Azospirillum brasilense: one gene and its partner. The protein of the gene in region 1 binds, or shares a complex with, the protein of each later gene. Links are inferred from orthologs where the notes say so. Each region holds a gene or a part of one and is shown on either strand. Other genes may lie near its edges.

What was found. Proteins that work in one complex are often made in the same cells at the same time.
Region 2: the proteins of D3869_RS04215 (region 1) and pnp are in contact, whole or in part, in a cryo-EM structure (PDB 9QH0), measured with the Escherichia coli proteins. The link is inferred for Azospirillum brasilense from one-to-one orthologs.

Annotation. Positions count from the first base shown.
Region 1 is NZ_CP032345.1:845,732-852,079, forward strand. The notes cover bases 1,619-5,357. They hold D3869_RS04215 (Rne/Rng family ribonuclease), read left to right. Parts: upstream 1,619-1,995; coding sequence 1,996-5,157; downstream 5,158-5,357. Other genes in these bases: greB (transcription elongation factor GreB), read left to right, coding at 5,242-5,357. In the rest of the region: D3869_RS04210 (N-acetylmuramoyl-L-alanine amidase), read right to left, coding at 106-1,413; more of greB, read left to right, coding at 5,358-5,805; D3869_RS04225 (HAD family hydrolase), read right to left, coding at 5,818-6,348. UniProt on the Escherichia coli protein: Endoribonuclease that plays a central role in RNA processing and decay. Required for the maturation of 5S and 16S rRNAs and the majority of tRNAs. Also involved in the degradation of most mRNAs.
Region 2 is NZ_CP032345.1:1,678,404-1,682,607, reverse strand. The notes cover bases 1,305-4,204. They hold pnp (polyribonucleotide nucleotidyltransferase), read right to left. Parts: upstream 3,865-4,204; coding sequence 1,744-3,864; downstream 1,305-1,743. Other genes in these bases: rpsO (30S ribosomal protein S15), read right to left, coding at 4,161-4,204; ypfJ (KPN_02809 family neutral zinc metallopeptidase), read left to right, coding at 1,305-1,629. Also shown: D3869_RS08175 (lysine-2,3-aminomutase-like protein), read left to right, coding at 1-56; D3869_RS08170 (TspO/MBR family protein), read right to left, coding at 57-611; more of ypfJ, read left to right, coding at 736-1,304. UniProt on the Escherichia coli protein: Involved in mRNA degradation. Catalyzes the phosphorolysis of single-stranded polyribonucleotides processively in the 3'- to 5'-direction. Also involved, along with RNase II, in tRNA processing.

The DNA.
Region 1 (6,348 bases):
TGCAAGAAAGTGGTGACCGGAAGACGCGTATGCCCGCCCGCCCCCGCCCGCATGGCTGCACTGGGCAGCGGTGCCCGGCGCGGCCGATTTCGGTTCAACCGAGCCTCAGCTCTTCTGCGCCCCGGTCAGCCATTTGAAATAGGCGTCGATGGTGCGGACCATGCCGCGGCCGAGCTTTTCGCGGTGGGCCGACTTGCTCAGCAGGCTGACGTCCTGGGGACTCGACAAGTAGCCCATTTCGACCAGCGCGGACGGCATGTCCGGCGCGGTCAGCACGGCGAAGCCGGCCTGACGGTGCGGCTTGTTGGGGATCAGCTTGACCTCGCGGCCGAGGTGCTCCAGCGCCATGTTGGCGAAGCGCTTGGAGTGGTTCATCGTGTCGCGCTGGGCGAGGTCGATCAGGATCGAGGCCACCAGATCATTCTCGGAGGACAGGTCCATGCCGGCCAGCGCGTCGGCCCGGTTCTCCTTGGCGGCCAGCATCTCCGCCTCGCGGTCGGACGCCCGGTCGGACAGGGTGTAGATGGACAGGCCGCGCATGTTGGCGGAGCCGATGCTGTCGGCGTGCAGAGACAGGAACAGGTCGGCGTTGGCCTCCCGCGCGATGGCGACGCGGTCGCGCAGGCGGATGAACACGTCCTTGTCGCGGGTCAGCCGCACCCGGTAGCGGCCGGACCCTTCCAACTGGCGCTTCAGCTCCCGCGCCATCGCCAGCGTGATGTCCTTCTCATAGACCCCGCCGACGCCGACCGCGCCGGGATCGACGCCGCCATGGCCGGGATCGACGACGATCATCGGCTTTTCCGGCACCGGCGCCGCCCGCGGCGGGACCGGGGGCGGAAGGGCCGCGGCGACCGGCACGATGGGGTCCTTCTTCGCCGGCGGGCGGACCGCGTCGCGGCTCACCGACGCGGTGGCCGCAGTGGCCGTGGTCGCGGCGACCGGGGCGGCGGCGGCGAACTGCGCCGGGGTGGTGCGGGCGATGTCGAGGACGAAGCGCGGCTTGAAGCCGTCGCGCGGCGGGATGAGGTAGGACTCGACCACCCGCGCCGGGCCGTCGGTCTCCACCACCAGGCGGGAGGCGCCGCCGTCGCGCCCTTCGAAGCGGTAGCGGGCGACCACGCCCTTGCCCGCCATCACCGTGTTGCCGCCCGGCCAGCTCACCTCCGGCAGATCGACGACGACGCGGTAGGGCGAGCCGTGCACCGACACGGTGAAGGGAACCGAGTCGGTGAGTTCCAGAACCAGCCGCGTCTTGTCGGGATGCAGGCCGAGCCGCGCGTTCAGGACGGACACCCGCTCCTGCACCGGCGGCGGGAAGGGCAGCGCCGCGGTGGTCTGGGCCTGCGCCGGGGCGCACGGCAGAACGGCCGCCCCCAGAAGGGCGCCCAGCGCAGCGACAATCGCGAGCAATCGGGGCATCCGTTCCACCAGAAACCACAAACCGGCAAAGCCAGCGCTCAGCTATAGCGCAGCGAAATCAAGGCGCTCAACGCTGGTGTCCGGGGGCGTGGCGGAATTGTCGGCGAGGGTGCCGTTCATGCAACACCGCCCCCGCCGGCCCCGGCCCGGGGAAATGCCGCCGAACCGGATGCGACGGACCGCAACTTTCGCCGAATTCCACGTTGTGCATGGTTTCGTGCTTGTCTATGGTAGCTCTGCGACATACCGCGACCCACCAGCCCACTCTTCCGAGAGGTTTCTCTCCGGGGTGACTGTGGGCGTCGCCCGCGGACCCCCACGGCCGAAATTTACATCATCGGGCGCGGTCCGGGGCGTGACGCTTCTGGGTTGCCGGTGGATTGGGACGAAACCTCGAAGCTGGTGCCGGCCGCAAGGCCGTAACCCGGAGGCCGAAGCCCGACCCGTCCTGGCTGCTTCGTCAGCGCCGTTCGACGGGTTAGGGGCCGGTTCCGCAGGCTTCGCTCACAACGATGACGCGCCCTGGCGGCTTGTCCGTCGCGCGGGCGGCCTGGGGCGTCATGGGGATCTTGTATGGCCAAGCGCATGCTGGTGGACGCCACGCACCCGGAGGAAACCCGGGTCGCCGTGGTCAATGGGAACAGACTCGAAGATCTCGACTTCGAAATCGCCACCCGGAAGCAACTCAAGGGCAACATCTACCTTGCCAAGGTGACCCGGGTCGAGCCGTCGCTCCAGGCGGCCTTCGTGGAATATGGCGGGAACCGCCACGGCTTCCTGGCCTTCTCGGAAATCCACCCCGACTATTACCGCATCCCGATCGCCGACCGCGAGGCCCTGCTGGCCGAGGAGCGCCGGCTTGAGGAGCAGGCCGAGGCCCGCGCCGAGGCCGCCGCCGACGGCGCCGTGATGGCCGAGCCGATCCGCCCGGATGTCGTGGTCGAGGAAAACTCCCCGATGCCCGGCTCCTACGCCGAGGCCGAGGGCGACGGGTTCGAGGGCGATGTCCCGGCCTTCGCCACGGACGCCGGTTCGGACGGTGGTTCGGACGAGGCCGCGGATTCGGACGAGGCTCCGGAAGGCGCCGCCCCGGCCGAGAGCCCGGACGTCATCGGCGGGGACGAGGTCGAAGAGGCCCACCGCCGCCGCGCCCGCCCGCTGCGCAGCTACAAGATCCAGGAAGTCATCAAGCGCCGGCAGGTCATGCTGGTCCAGGTGACCAAGGAGGAGCGCGGCAACAAGGGCGCGGCGCTGACCACCTACCTGTCGCTGCCGGGCCGCTACTGCGTGCTGATGCCCAACACGGGCCGCGGCGGCGGGATCTCCCGCAAGATCACCAACCCCGCCGACCGCAAGCGCCTGAAGGAGATCCTGTCCGATCTCGACATTCCGGAAGGCATGGCGGTCATCCTGCGCACCGCGGGGCTGGAACGCTCCAAGCAGGAAATCAAGCGCGACCTCGAATATCTGCTGCGCCTGTGGGACGACATCCGCGTCCAGACGCTGAAGTCGTCCGCGCCCTGCCTCATCTATGAGGAGGCGAACCTCATCAAGCGCTCGATCCGCGATCTCTACACCGACGACATCGACGAGATCTGGGTGGAGGGCAGCGCCGGCTTCAACACCGCGCGCGACTTCATGCGCATGATGATGCCGAGCCACAGCAAGCGCGTCATGCAGTACCAGGACGACACGATCCCGCTGTTCCACCGCTATCAGGTGGAAACGCAGATCGACGCGATCCACAGCCCGGTCGTGCAACTCCGCTCCGGCGGCTACATCGTCATCAACCCGACCGAGGCGCTGGTTTCCATCGACGTCAACTCGGGCAAGTCGACGCGCGAGCGCAACATCGAGGAAACGGCCTACAAGACCAACCTCGAAGCCGCCGACGAGGTGGCGCGCCAGCTCCGCCTGCGCGACCTCGCGGGCCTCATCGTGATCGATTTCATCGACATGGAGGAGCCCCGCAACAACGCCGCGGTGGAGCGCCGTCTGAAGGAGGCGATGAAGAACGACCGGGCGCGCATCCAGCTCGGCCGCATCTCCGCCTTTGGACTGCTGGAACTGTCGCGCCAGCGCCTGCGCCCGTCGCTGCTGGAAACCAACTTCGAGCGCTGCCCGCACTGCTCCGGCACCGGCGTCATCCGCTCGGTGGAATCCGCCTCGCTGCACGTGCTGCGCGCCATCGAGGAGGAGGGCATCCGCAAGCGGTCGTCGGAGATCACCGTCTTCGTGCCGACCCGCATCGCGCTCTACATCCTCAACCAGAAGCGCGGCGAGCTGACCAAGATCGAGGACCGCTACCGGTTCCGCGTCATGGTCCAGGCCGACGACACGCTGATCGCTCCGGACCTGCGGCTTGAGCGCGTGAAGGCCCGCACGCCGGAGGACGACGTGCCGCTGGTCAGCGCCGAGCGCGTCCTGGCCGAGACCGACCGCATCCTGGCCGCCGAGGCCGAGGAGGCCGAGGAGGAGGCGCCCGTCGTCGAGGCCGCCGAGGTCGCCGGGGCCGAGGTCACGGAACGCGCCGACGCCGCCGGGGAGAGCGAGGGCGACCGCCGCCGCCGCCGCCGCCGCCGCCGTGGCCGCGGGCGTGACCGCGAGGATGGCCGCGCGCCGTTCGGCGAGTCCGCCGACGCGTCCGACGAGGCGACCGAGGGCGAGGAAGTCGAAGCGGAGGCCGCCGACGCCGACGAGACGGCGGTCGACGAGGAAGCGATCGAGCGCGCCCAGATCGAGGCGCCGGAGTTCGTCATCAACGACGTCGATGTCGGCCCCGCCCACATCGAGGACGACGAGGACGAGGAGGCCGATCTGGCCGCGTCCGAGGCGGAGGACGGCGCCGATGCCTTCGAGGCCAACGGCGACGGGAATGGCGAGCGCAAGAAGCGCCGCCGCGGCAAGCGCGGTGGTCGCCGGCGGTCCCGCCAGCGCGAGGGCCTGGAGGCCGGCGAGGGTCTGCCCGCCGCCGAATCGGAAGATGGCGCCGAGGGCGAGGCGGAAGCCGAGTCCTTCCCGACCGCCGTCGAGGCCGGCCGCGCCGTCAACCCGCCGGAACTGCCGGCGGACATGGAACCGGTCGAGTTCGACTGGGTCCTGACCAGCGCGGTGGCCGCCGAGGCCGCCCCGGAGACCACGGCGGACACCGCCGCGGAGGTTCCGGCCGCCGAGGAAGCCGCCCCGGTGGCGGAGGAGGCTCCGGCCCGCAAGCCGCGCCGTGGCCGCGCCAAGGCGACCGCCGCGGAGGCTGCCGAGGCCGTGACGGCGGAGCCGGAAGCGGCCCCCGCCAAGCCGAAGCGCGCCGCGAAGGGCGCCAAGGCTGCTCCCAAGGCGGCCGCCCCCAAGGCTGCCGCTCCGGAGGAAGCCGCCCCGCCGGCCAAGCCGTCGCGCAGCCGCAAGGCGAAGACCGCGACCGCCGAGGCCGCCCCTGCCCCGGCGCCGGTTGCGGCCCCGGTCGCCGAGGAGCCGAAGAAGCGTCCGGCGCGCAAGCGCAAGACCGCGGCGGACGCTCCCGCCGAGGCGGCACCCGCTCCGGCCCCGGTTGCGGCCCCCGTCGCCGAGGAGCCGAAGAAGCGTCCGGCGCGCAAGCGCAAGACCGCGGCGGATGCGCCGACCGAAGCGGCGCCCGCTCCGGCGGTCAGCGAGACGGTTCCGGCCGCGCCGGCACCCGAGCCCGCCAGCGCAAACGCCGCTCCGGAGGCCAAGCCGCGCCGGGGTTGGTGGAGCCGCTAAGCGCGCGCTTCATCGCCGTAAAGACTGGAAAAGGCGCCTCGCGGCGCCTTTTCCTTTTCCTGAGAACCGCGAAGGGTCCCGACCATGAGCAAGGCCTTCACCCGGGAGAACGACTCCGCCGGCGACGACGACGAGGCCGACGATCCCAAACCCTTGCCCAAGGGCGTGAAGAACTACATGACGCCCGAAGGCTTCCAGCGCATGCAGGAGGAACTGCGTTCGCTGCTGCGCGTCGAGCGCCCAAAGGTGGTCGAGGTGGTGTCCTGGGCGGCCGGCAACGGCGACCGCTCGGAAAACGGCGACTACATCTACGGCAAGAAGCGCCTGCGCGAGATCGACCGGCGCATCCGCTTCCTGACCAAGCGGCTGGAATCGGCGGAGGTGGTTGACCCCACGCTCCAGAAGAACCGCGACCGCGTGTTCTTCGGCGCCACCGTCACCTACGCGCGGGAGGACGGCACGGAGAACACCATCACCATCGTCGGCGCCGACGAGGTGGACATGGACCGTGCCCATGTGAGCTGGATTTCGCCCATCGCCCGCGCCCTGCTGAAGGCGCAGGAGGGCGACGTGGTGGACCTGCGCACCCCCGCCGGGCTGGAGCAGATCGAGGTCGTCGCCATCCGCTATCCGGGCGACGAAGCATAAAGAACGCTGGGGCTACAGCAGCCCCAGCTCCTCCAGTTCGGCGCGCAGGCTGGCGGCGCCGGAGAAACGGTGCGCCGTCATGCCGAGGATGCGGGCGGCCTCGACATTGGCCGGGCTGTCGTCGATGAAATAGCAGTCCGCCGCCGACAAGCCGTAGCGGTCGAGCAGGAGCTGGAAGATCGCCGGGTCCGGCTTCACCAGCCTCTCGTCGCCGGACACGATGATCCCGTCGAAGAGGTTTAGGAAATCGAAGCGCTGGCGGGTCAGCGCCAGCTTGTCCGACGAGAAGTTGGTGATGGAGTAGAGCGGCGTCCCGCGCTGCTTCAGTTCCATCAGGATCTCCGGCGTTCCGGCCATGGGGCCGGGCACCATCTCCTCCCACCGCTCGTGATAGGCGCGGATCAGCTCGCGGCAGTCGGGAAACTCGGCGGTCAGAAGGGCGACCGCCTCGTCCCACGGGCGGCCGCGGTCCTGCTCCAGGTTCCAGGCGGGGGTGCAGATGGTGTCGAGGAAGTCCTCCATCAGGTCCTCGTACCCATCGAA
Region 2 (4,204 bases), 830 kb from region 1 along the record:
AGGGCGGCTATCTCGCGGAGGACTTCACCGGGGCGACGCACCGCTACCGCGGCTGATCAGCGCGTCCCCAGCCCCGGCCCCAGCCCGAACAGCGGGTCCGGGTTCAGGACCACGCCATGGACGGCGACGATGGAGGCGAAGCCGGTCCACAGCACCAGCGGCAGCCAGCTCGCCGCGATGGCGCGGTCGTCCGGCCAGACCAGAAGCACGCAGGTCGAGGCGATGATGAAGTAGGCGATGGTCCAGGCCGCCGCCAGGATCGGGCTGCCCATCGTGAAATAGGCGAAGCCGAAGCTGGCGTAGAGCAGCCACAGCGCCCCCTGCATGCCGATCAGCGCCGGGCGCCAGCGGATCGTCCAGGGCGCGTTCAGCAGCCGCACGCAGCCCCAGAGCTGGATCAGGCTGATGCTGAACCAGACGACGGGAAAGGCCCAGCCCGGCGGCTGCAGCGGCGAGGGCTGATAGCCGGGAAACGGCTCCCCGCCCCTCTCGAACACGCCGTAGGTGTTGGTGAGCAGCCAGAAGACCAGAGCCTGCCACCAGTGCACGCGGAAGGGCAGCGGGCCGGTGTCGGTTGCGGGTTCCGTCGGGACGAAGGAGCGGTGGTTCATGCCTTAGGAAATGGCACGGCCCCGCTTGCGGTCAAGCGCGCGGTTGACGCATCCGGCGGAGCGCCGGAACAGCCGTGCCCCTCGCCGGTTTTCCTCTGGCAATGCGTCGGGGGAGGAATGGGCGATGCGGTGGCAGGACGGTCGCGAGAGCGAGAATGTCGAGGACCGGCGCGGCGCGCCTGGAAGCGGCGGGTTCCGCACCGGCGGGATCGGCATCCCCATCGGGCGCGGCGGGATCGGCATCGGCGGGCTGGCGGTGATCGTGGTGGTGTCGCTTCTGCTCGGCATCAACCCGCTGGACCTGCTGCAGGGCACGGCGCCGCAGGAGCAGGCCCGTTACGAGCAGTCCGACGCCCCGCGCGGCGGTGGCGACGACGAGTTGAAGCGCTTCGTCTCGGTCGTCCTCGCCGACACGGAGGACACCTGGGCCGCCCAGTTCCAGCAGATCGGGCGGACCTACCAGGACCCGGCGCTGGTGCTGTTCTCCGGCACGGTGGATTCGGGCTGCGGTTTCGCCCAGGCGGCGATGGGTCCCTTCTACTGTCCGCAGGACCGCAAGGTGTACATCGACCTCAGCTTCTACCGCGACCTGCGCGACCGTTTCCGCGCGCCGGGCGACTTCGCCCAGGCCTATGTGATCGCCCATGAGGTCGGCCATCATGTGCAGAACCTGCTGGGCATTTCCGACCGGGTGCAGCAGGCCCAGCGGCAGGCCGGATCGCAGGCCGAGGCCAACGGGCTGTCGGTACGGCTGGAGCTTCAGGCCGACTGCTTCGCCGGCCTGTGGGCCAACCACGCCAACCGAGAGCGCCAGATCATCGAGCCCGGCGACGTCGAGGAGGCCCTGGCGGCGGCCAGCGCCATCGGCGACGACCGCCTGCAGCGCCAGTCCCGCGGCACGGTTACGCCGGACAGCTTCACCCACGGCAGTTCCGCCCAACGGGTGCAATGGTTCCGCACCGGTCTGGAGCGTGGCGAGCTGAACGCTTGCGACACGTTCGGGGCGGGGCGGCTGTAAGGGGGCCAGATACAGAAAAAGGCGCCTTTCGGCGCCTTGCCCCCTCCCCGACCCTCCCCCGCTTTCGCAGGGGAGGGAGAGAAGTACCATTCCCGCTTATGCGGGGAAGAAGGATCAGGCGGCGGGGCCGTCCTTCTTGGTCAGGTCTTCGCCAGTGGCTTGGTCGACCTGCTTCATCGACAGCTTCACCTTGCCGCGGTCGTCGAAGCCGATGACCTTCACCTTCACCGAGTCACCCTGCGACACCACGTCCGACACCTTGCCGACGCGCTGCTGCGCCAGCTCGGAGATGTGGACGAGGCCGTCGCGGGAGCCCAGGAAGTTCACGAAGGCGCCGAAATCAACGACCTTCACGACCTTGCCGGTGTAGATCACGTTCATTTCCGGCTCGGCGACGATGCCCTTGATCCAGTCGATGGCGGCCTGGGCGGCCTTGGTGTCCACCGCGGCGACCTTGACCGTGCCGTCGTCCTCGATGTCGATCTTGGCGCCGGTCTGCTCCACGATCTCGCGGATCACCTTGCCACCGGAGCCGATCACGTCGCGGATCTTCTCCTTCGGGATGTTGATCACGGTGATGCGCGGGGCGTTCTCGTTCACCGCCTCGCGGGCGCCGGTCAGCGCCTTGGACATCTCGCCCAGGATGTGCAGGCGGCCGTCCTTGGCCTGGCCCAGGGCGATCTTCATGATCTCCTCGGTGATCGAGGTGATCTTGATGTCCATCTGCAGGGCGGTGATGCCCTTCTCGGTGCCGGCGACCTTGAAGTCCATGTCGCCCAGGTGATCCTCGTCACCCAGGATGTCCGACAGGACCGCGAAGCCGTCGTCTTCCTTGATCAGGCCCATGGCGATGCCGGCCACCGGGCGCGGCAGCGGCGCGCCGGCGTCCATCAGCGACAGCGAGGTGCCGCAGACCGTCGCCATCGACGACGAGCCGTTGGACTCGGTCACTTCCGACACCACGCGGAGCGTGTAGGGGAAGTCCTCCTTCTTCGGCAGCAGCGGGTGAATGGCGCGCCACGCCAGCTTGCCGTGGCCGATCTCGCGGCGGCCCGGCGAGCCCATGCGGCCGGCCTCGCCCACCGAGTACGGGGGGAAGTTGTAGTGGAGCATGAAATGCTCGCGGTACTCGCCTTCCAGCGCGTCGATGATCTGCTCGTCCTGGCTGGTGCCCAGCGTGGTGACGACCAGGGCCTGCGTCTCGCCGCGGGTGAACAGCGCCGAACCGTGGGCGCGCGGCAGCACGCCGACCTCCGACACGATCGGGCGGACCGTCTTGGTGTCGCGACCATCGATGCGGCGGCCGGTCTTCAGGACGGCGCCGCGCAGGATGTCGGCCTCCAGCTCCTTGAACTCGGTCGCGATGGCCTGGGTCTCGAAGGACTCGGCCAGCGACTCCAGCGCCTTCGCCTTGGCGGCGCCGATCTTCTCGTAGCGGACCTGCTTGACCGTCTCGGTGTAGGCGGCCTCGACGTCGGCGCCGACGGTCTCGCGCAGCTTCGCCTTCAGGGCCGGGCGGTCGTAGGCCGGGGCCGGCAGGTCCCACGGCTCCTTCGCGCATTCCTCGGCGAGGTCGATGATGGCGTCGATGATCGGCTGGAAGCCGGTGTGGCCGAACACGACGGCGCCGAGCATGACCTCCTCGGTCAGCTCCTGGGCTTCCGACTCGACCATCAGCACGCCGTCGCGGGTGCCGGCGACCACGAGGTCGAGCGCGGAACCGTCAACGGCGTCCATGGTCGGGTTCAGCACATACTGGCCGTCGATGTAGCCGACGCGGGCGGCGCCGATCGGACCCAGGAACGGGATGCCGGAGATCGTCAGCGCGGCCGAGGTGCCGACCATCGCGACGATGTCCGGATCGTTCTCCAGATCGTGGCTCAGCACGGTGCAGATGACCTGCGTCTCGTTGCGGAAGCCATCGGCGAACAGCGGACGGATGGGGCGGTCGATCAGGCGGCTGACCAGCGTCTCCTTCTCCGTCGGGCGGCCTTCACGCTTGAAGAAGCCGCCGGGAATCTTGCCGGCCGCGAAAGCCTTTTCCTGGTAATTGACCGTCAGCGGGAAGAAATCGACGCCCGGCTTCGGCGACTTGGCGCCGACGACCGTGCAGAGGACCGTGGTCTCACCATAGGTGACCAGCACCGCGCCGTCGGCCTGACGGGCGATCTTGCCCGTCTCGAACGTCAGCTTGCGTCCACCCCATTCGATTTCTTTGCGGAAAACTTTGAACATGGATTCTTCCTTCCATCCGACGCCTAGGCCCGCCGGATTGCTGGCCTAAGCCGGGGTCATCGGTCGTCGGACCCCGCATGTGAAAACCCAACAAAGGGCAAAACCCGAAAAGGGCTAAAAAAATCAAACGGCCGGTCCCGGAAGGTCCGGGCCGGCCGTCTGACTAGAACATACCTTCGCGAACAACCGAACGTCCCGACCGGCGCGACGCTCCCCGGTGCACCGGAAGGCGGTGCGGCGGATCGAGCGCGGATCGGGACGGATGTTCGGTCACCAGGACGGACGCCTTTTGGAAATCAGCGACGCAGGCCCAGACGCTCGATGAGCGTGGCGTAGCGGC